DNA from 2 places in the Streptomyces sp. NPDC060027 genome. Region 1 is predicted to be linked to the other one. Evidence: riboswitches for the same ligand, from Rfam matches in the RefSeq annotation. Region 1 holds a riboswitch; the other holds the start of a gene.
What was found. A riboswitch is a leader RNA that binds a small molecule or an ion and turns the genes downstream of it on or off. The one in region 1 is predicted to bind cyclic di-AMP.
Positions count from the first base shown of each region.

Region 2: another riboswitch for cyclic di-AMP. It lies ahead of ACFWBT_RS05935 (transglycosylase family protein); the one in region 1 lies ahead of ACFWBT_RS32640 (M23 family metallopeptidase).

Region 1 covers NZ_JBHWVI010000183.1:5,288-8,473, forward strand. Annotated here, with positions in the region: gene ACFWBT_RS32625 (dihydrofolate reductase family protein) at 1-37, shown strand, start outside; tRNA gene ACFWBT_RS32630 (tRNA-Met) at 120-193, shown strand; gene ACFWBT_RS32635 (PP2C family protein-serine/threonine phosphatase) at 482-1,567, shown strand; cyclic di-AMP (ydaO/yuaA leader) riboswitch at 1,872-2,029, shown strand; gene ACFWBT_RS32640 (M23 family metallopeptidase) at 2,041-3,081, shown strand.
Region 2 covers NZ_JBHWVI010000014.1:41,153-44,338, reverse strand. Annotated here, with positions in the region: gene eno (phosphopyruvate hydratase) at 1-196, opposite strand, end outside; gene ACFWBT_RS05935 (transglycosylase family protein) at 545-1,243, opposite strand; cyclic di-AMP (ydaO/yuaA leader) riboswitch at 1,248-1,440, opposite strand; gene ACFWBT_RS05930 (transglycosylase family protein) at 1,624-2,592, opposite strand; gene ACFWBT_RS05925 (cytochrome P450) at 2,841-3,186, opposite strand, start outside.

The sequences.
Region 1 (3,186 bases):
ACACGCCAAGGCCCCCAACCTGCATCTCCTCGGCTAGCCCACCCCGCGGCCTCACTCATGGGGCGCGTTTGAACGCGTGTGCTTCGGGTCCCGCGGATGGCGTACACTGGTTTCAACGACGCGGGGTGGAGCAGCTCGGTAGCTCGCTGGGCTCATAACCCAGAGGTCGCAGGTTCAAATCCTGTCCCCGCTACTGAAGACCAAGGGCCGGAACTCGGATTCACGAGTTCCGGCCCTTGGTGTTGTGCCCTCCGGCCGGTTCTCTCCGGGATCGTTCCCCTTCCCGGCCGGTTCTCCGGACCGGTCCCCTTCCGGCAGCCGGCGATCCCCCGGTCGGGCCACACGGGTCGCCCGCCGTCCCCGCTCCGGGTCTTCTGGACGGGTGGGGCAGCCAGGAGGTGAGCAGCGATCCGGAGAACCGCATGACCGCGCCGACAGGTCGCCGCCCGGTCTGCCCCGAGGCGCCCGGCTGCCCGGTCCGGTGGGAGCGGCTCCCCGCCGGATCTCCTTCGCGCGCACCCTGCTCCGGACCCTGCCGGTGCTGCTCCTCGTCGGGGGGATCATCTACGACTACTTCACGCCGTCGGCCTTCACCGCGGCCCCCCTCTTCACGGCCGCGCCCCTGGTCGCCGCGCCCCTCTACTCGCTGCGCGGCACCGTCGTCACCGGCGTTCTCGCCGTCGGCACGGTGTTCCTGGTCCACCACCTGCTCGACATCGTCCTGAAGGTCGACGCGGTCACCGAGTCGGTCACCGTGGCGACGGCCGCCGTCCTCGCGGTCCTCATCAACATCCTCGTCCGGCGCAGCGACGAACGGCTCGCCTCTGTACGGGAGATCGCCGAGTTCGCGCAGCGTGCCGTGCTGCCCGAGCCCGACCCGCGGATCAACGGCCTCGACGTCGCGGCGCGGTACGAGGCGGCGCAGGCGGACGCGTTCATCGGCGGTGACCTGTACGCGGTGCAGGACTCGCCGTACGGCGTGCGGATGGTCGTCGGCGACGTACGCGGGAAGGGGATGGCCGCCGTGGCCGCCGTCGCCGTGGTGATCGGGGCGTTCCGGGAGGCGGCCGAGCAGGAGGAGTCCCTGGAGGCGGTCGCACGGCGGCTGGAGCGGGCGCTGACGCGCCCGGGCACCCGGCACGAGAGCCCCGACGCGTTCGAGGAGTTCACCACCGCCGTCCTCGCGGAGATCCCGTACGACGAGGACATCGTGCGCATCGTCAACCGCGGCCATCCGCCGCCCCTGCTCCTGCATCTCGACGGCACACTCGTCACGCTCGCCGCCGAGTCCTTCGCGCTGCCCCTCGGGATGAGCGAGCTGGGGACCTGGCCCGACCGCGTGCTGACGGCCCGCTTTCCGCGCGGGGCGACGATGCTCCTGCACACCGACGGTCTGTCCGAGGCCCGCGATCCGCGCGGGGAGTTCTACGATCCGGCCGCGCGGCTGGCAGGACGGGTCTTTCCCGGCCCCGACGCGCTGCTGACCGCCCTCGCCGAGGAGGTCCGCCGGCACACCGGCGGCGCGCTGACGGACGACATGGCGCTGCTCGCCGTCCGGCGCGTCTGAGGTGGGCCCGCGAGCGGGTTCATGGGCTGCTCTGGGCGGCCGTCACCCGCGACGCGTACGGTCTTCTCGGCCGTTGTCACGAGGAGTGATCGGACAGTGCCCCTCCGCATAACGACTGACACACCGTCAAATAAATCCGTGTCGAGGTCACGTGGTCAACTCGCCCGTTTTTCATCGTCCATGACCCCAAAGTCCTGGCCAAAAGCTGTTAATGATCAGTCGGAACAGCTTGGAATCCGGTGCCTGAGTCTATTAACGTTCGATAACGCAGCGCGGTCGTCCCAGCCGTCACAAGAGACGGCTCCGTGCGCACGTGCCGAATCCTGCAAAGGAACCGGGGAACCACCTACTTGGGGTGAATCGAGCGTATTACGCCGTGGAAGCACGGTGGTTATACGCGCGTAGGAGACCTTCCTGCTCCGAACCCGTCAGCTAACCCGGTAGGCGACAGGGAAGGAAAGGAGTGCGCCCACGTGGCGTCCAACCGGCCTGCTCAGCCAACCTCGTTCGCGCCGAATGACACTCACACCTTCGGCTATGCCTCCGGCAAGGACGAGGGAACCTGGGAAGAGTGGAACCCCACCGAGGATTCCGTTCTTCCCGTCCGCGGCCGGCACCGCGTAGGCAAGCAGCGCGGTGGAGGACTCGCCCGCAGCTCGACCGTTCTCGGCGTGGGTGTCATAGCCGCCGTCGGTGCGGGTGGCATGGCCACCGCCGCGCCGGGCAAGGCGCCCGTCTCGATCTCGCTGCCCGACCTGTCGTCGGTCACCGAGTCCGCCAAGGCCCTGATATCGGACGGCGGATCCAGCGCTCCCAAGGGTTCCACCACTCCGCTCACGAGCGCCGGTCTGACCAGCGTCGACACGGCCCAGGGCGCCACGGACGCCGGTGAGGCGCTGCGCGCCCGCATCATGCAGCAGGCCGAGTCGCAGCAGAACCAGGTCGACACCGCCGCCCAGCAGGCCGCCCAGGCCGCCGCCGCGAAGAAGGCCGTCGCGCTCGCCGCCAAGCAGCAGGACGACGCGGAGGCCAAGGCCGCCGCGGTGAAGAAGAAGGCGGAGGACGCGGCCAAGGCGGAGGCCGAGGCCGAGCGCCTCGCCGAGCTCGCCAAGAGCTACTCGCTGCCGACCTCCTCGTACACCCTGACCTCGACCTTCGGCGAGGCCGGCTCCATGTGGTCCTCCGGGTACCACACCGGACTGGACTTCGCGGCGCCCACCGGGACGCTCATCAAGGCGATCCACAGCGGCACCATCACGGAGGCCGGCTGGGCCGGATCGTACGGCTACCGCACGATCCTCACCCTCGACGACGGTACGGAGCTCTGGTTCTGCCACCAGTCGTCGATCAGCGTCAGCGTGGGCCAGAAGGTCGCCACCGGTGATGTCATCGGGCGCGTGGGTGCGACGGGCAATGTCACCGGGCCGCACCTGCACCTCGAGGTGCACCCCGGCGGCGCCGCCACCGGCATCGACCCGATGGCGTGGCTCCAGGGCAAGGGCCTCAACCCCTGACCCGTACGGCCTCTGACCCGTACGGCCTCTGACCCGTACGGCCTCTGACCCGTACGGGCTCCGACCCGTACGGGCTCCCTGGCCGTACGACCCTGAGCCGTACGC
Region 2 (3,186 bases), on a different contig from region 1:
CACCCTTGCCCTGGTAGCGGTTCGGGTCACCGTCGCGGAGCTCGATGGCTTCGAAGGCGCCGGTGGAAGCGCCGGACGGAACGGCGGCACGACCCGTGCTGCCGTCGTCGAGGCCGACCTCGACCTCGACCGTGGGGTTGCCTCGGGAGTCCAGGATTTCCCGGGCTACGACGACGTCGATGGACGGCACGAGCATCTCCTTCTGGGATGTGACGCGGGTACGCAGGACTTGCCAGCCCTGCGGGATGAGCCTAACCGGCCCGGGGGGATCGGCCAGCCGATCGACCACCCCTTGGGCAGAACTGAGGGTACATATTGTTCCTGAACGGAACAAAAAAAGAAATGAAAAACCCCGCTCCGGTGCATGCGGGGGAACAAGCACCGGAGCGGGGAGCCCGTGGGGACGGGGACCCTCACCGGGCCTTCCACATGGAGGCCCGGCCTGTGAGGGGAGCTGTCGTTCAGCGCGAGTGAGGCTGCGCGCGGCCCGGCTGCGGTCGCCGTCCGCCGAGGGCGACCATGGGGGGCCGGTACGCGGCCGTGCTCAGCCGAGGTGCAGCTGCTGGCCCGGGTAGATGAAGTCGGCGTCGGCGACGACGTCCTTGTTCAGCTTGAACAGCTTCTGCCAGCCGCCCTTGACGTGCTTCTTCTCGGCGATCGAGCTGAGGGTGTCACCCTTGACGACCTTGTACTCGCCGTCGCCCTTCTTGACCTTCTTGCCGGTCGGGGTGGTGACGGTCTTCTGGGCGGCCGGGCGCTCCGCGGAACGGGAGGCGGGCTGCTCCGTCGTACGGGTGGTGCTGCCCTGCGAGGCGCTCGACGAGGAGGGGGCCGACGGGGTCGACGGGGTCGAGGTGTCACCGCTGTACGCGGCGCTCGACAGGCCGACGCCGCAGGTCGGCCAGGCGCCCTTGCCCTGCCCGGCGAGGACCTTCTCGCCGATGGCGATCTGCTGCGACTTCGAGGCCTGGTCGGCGGTGGAGGCGTAGGCGGTGCCGCCGTACGCGGCCCAGGTGGAGGCCGAGAACTGCAGGCCGCCGTAGTAGCCGTTGCCGGTGTTGATCGACCAGTTGCCGCCGGCCTCGCACTGGGCGACGGCGTCCCACTCGGAGGCGGTGGCGGCGGAGGCGTTGCCGGCCGCCATCAGCGGAGCGGCGATGGCGACACCGGTGACACCGGCGAGCGTGGCGACGCGGGTGGCCTTGTTCGGACGGCGGTGCTTGCCCTTGCTGGAAAACAGCATGGAGTGATCCCCTCACCGACGCCTGCGAGGTGAGCTGTCGGGTTCGGGCCGGTTGAGTTGCCCGGCCGCGTGTCTTCGGTCCCGTCTCCAGGACGTCCGACACGCGACTTAACCCCAAGCCGTTCCGGATGTCTCTCAACTCCCGGACGCGGCGCTTACCTTGGGTCCCCCGCTCCTGCCTACGGCGCATGACGCGACGACTGTTCCCGTACGGCCGCTGGCAGGATTCGGCGTTGTGACCGTCGGGGCCCGCTGTGGCGAGCGGTCACGACCGTAAGCAGTCGATCGGCGGAATTTCAAAGACGATCAGGGCTTCTGAGACCCATCTCTCACTCGCGCCAAACCGGACATTCCACAGCTAACCGTGACGTGAACTCCCGCTACTTTTCGACCGTTTCGGTAGCAACAGACAGGCTCTGACCGGGAACGATGAGGTCGGGATCGGCCCCGACCGTGTCCTCGTTCGCGACGTACAGGCCGCCCCATCCACCTTCGAGGTCAAGGGCGTCGGCGATGCTCCAGAGACTGTCCCCGTCGTCCACGACGTACGAGTCGTCCGTGGCGTCGCGCGAGTCGCTCGAGCCGCGCGAGGCGTGCCGCCCGGCGGCGCTGTCGGTGCGGTCGTCGGCCGCGCCGGCCGACGCGTCCTCGTCGGCACTGCCGCCACGGTGCCGCCCGGTGCTGGCGCTCGCGTCGTCGGAGGCATCCGAAGAAGCGCCGTCCTGACCCGACTTGTCCGACTTGTCGTCCTTGCCGGTCGCCTTGTCCGAGCTGCCGGAATCCTGCGAGGCGCTGGGCTTCGCGGTGTTGTCGGTCACGTCCGGGGAGTCGCCCGAATCAGCTGAACCGGACGGGATGGATGAAGGGGATGAGTTGGGCGTAGTCGACAATCCGGACGAAACGGAGCCGCTCGACTCGCTCCCGCCGGCCGACGAGTCGCCGGCCAGGCCCGTGTCGACACGCACGTCGCCCGAGTCCGCGCTCAGCCCGGAGAGCGGTCCGCAGGTCGGCCAGGCCGCGAGCCCCTGGTCGTCGAGCACCTTCTCGGCCACGGCTATCTGCTGCGAACGGCTGGCCTGGTCGGCTCTCGGGGCGTATTCGAGACCGCCGTACGCCTCCCAGTCGTCCTGGGTCAGCTGTAGCCCGCCGTAGTACCCGTTGCTGTTGTCGGCGCTCCACGCGCCGCCGCTCTCGCACTGTGCCACCCGGTCCCAGGTGGTTCCGTCGGCCGCGCTCGCACTCGTCGCGGCGAGCAACGGGATGGCGATCGCCGATCCGGTCACCCCTGCGGCGACGATGAGGGCCGGGGCCTGACGGGGGCGACGGTGACGGCCGTTCCCGGAGAGCATGCGGAAGCCTTTCGCGTGACAGCAGGTGACAACGGGCCTCCTGCGAAGTAAGAAGCGCAGGTGCCGCGTTGATGGGTGAACGTAGCCGGAGTCGAACGCTTGTCACAAGTCGATGCAGTACAGATCACGTGAAGATCACAGATTTGATGGATCATCATGTTCCGGTAGCCGGAAGGGTGCTCTTTCCGGTATTCGGAAGAACCCCCTCGACAGGGGTGGCGAAGGGTCACCGATGGACCGATCAAGGGCTATTTGACCGGGGTGAACTCCACCGGAAGCGTGCGCAATCCGCGCATAATGAGCCCTCCACGCCAACGCAAATCAGCCGGATCTCCCGCAAGTCGGAGGTCGGGGAGGCGGGTGAGGAGCGTGCCGAGCGCGGTCTGCCCCTCCAGACGGGCCAGCGGCGCGCCCAGGCAGTAGTGGATGCCGTGGCCGTAGCCCACGTGCTGATTGTCACGCCGTGCGAGATCGAGCGTGTCCGGCCGCTCGAACCGCTCGGGGTCGCGGTCCGCGGCGGCGAGGACCACGAGCACGGGATCGCCGGCCGCGATGTCCTGCCCGCCGATCCGCACGTCCTCGGTCGCGAACCGC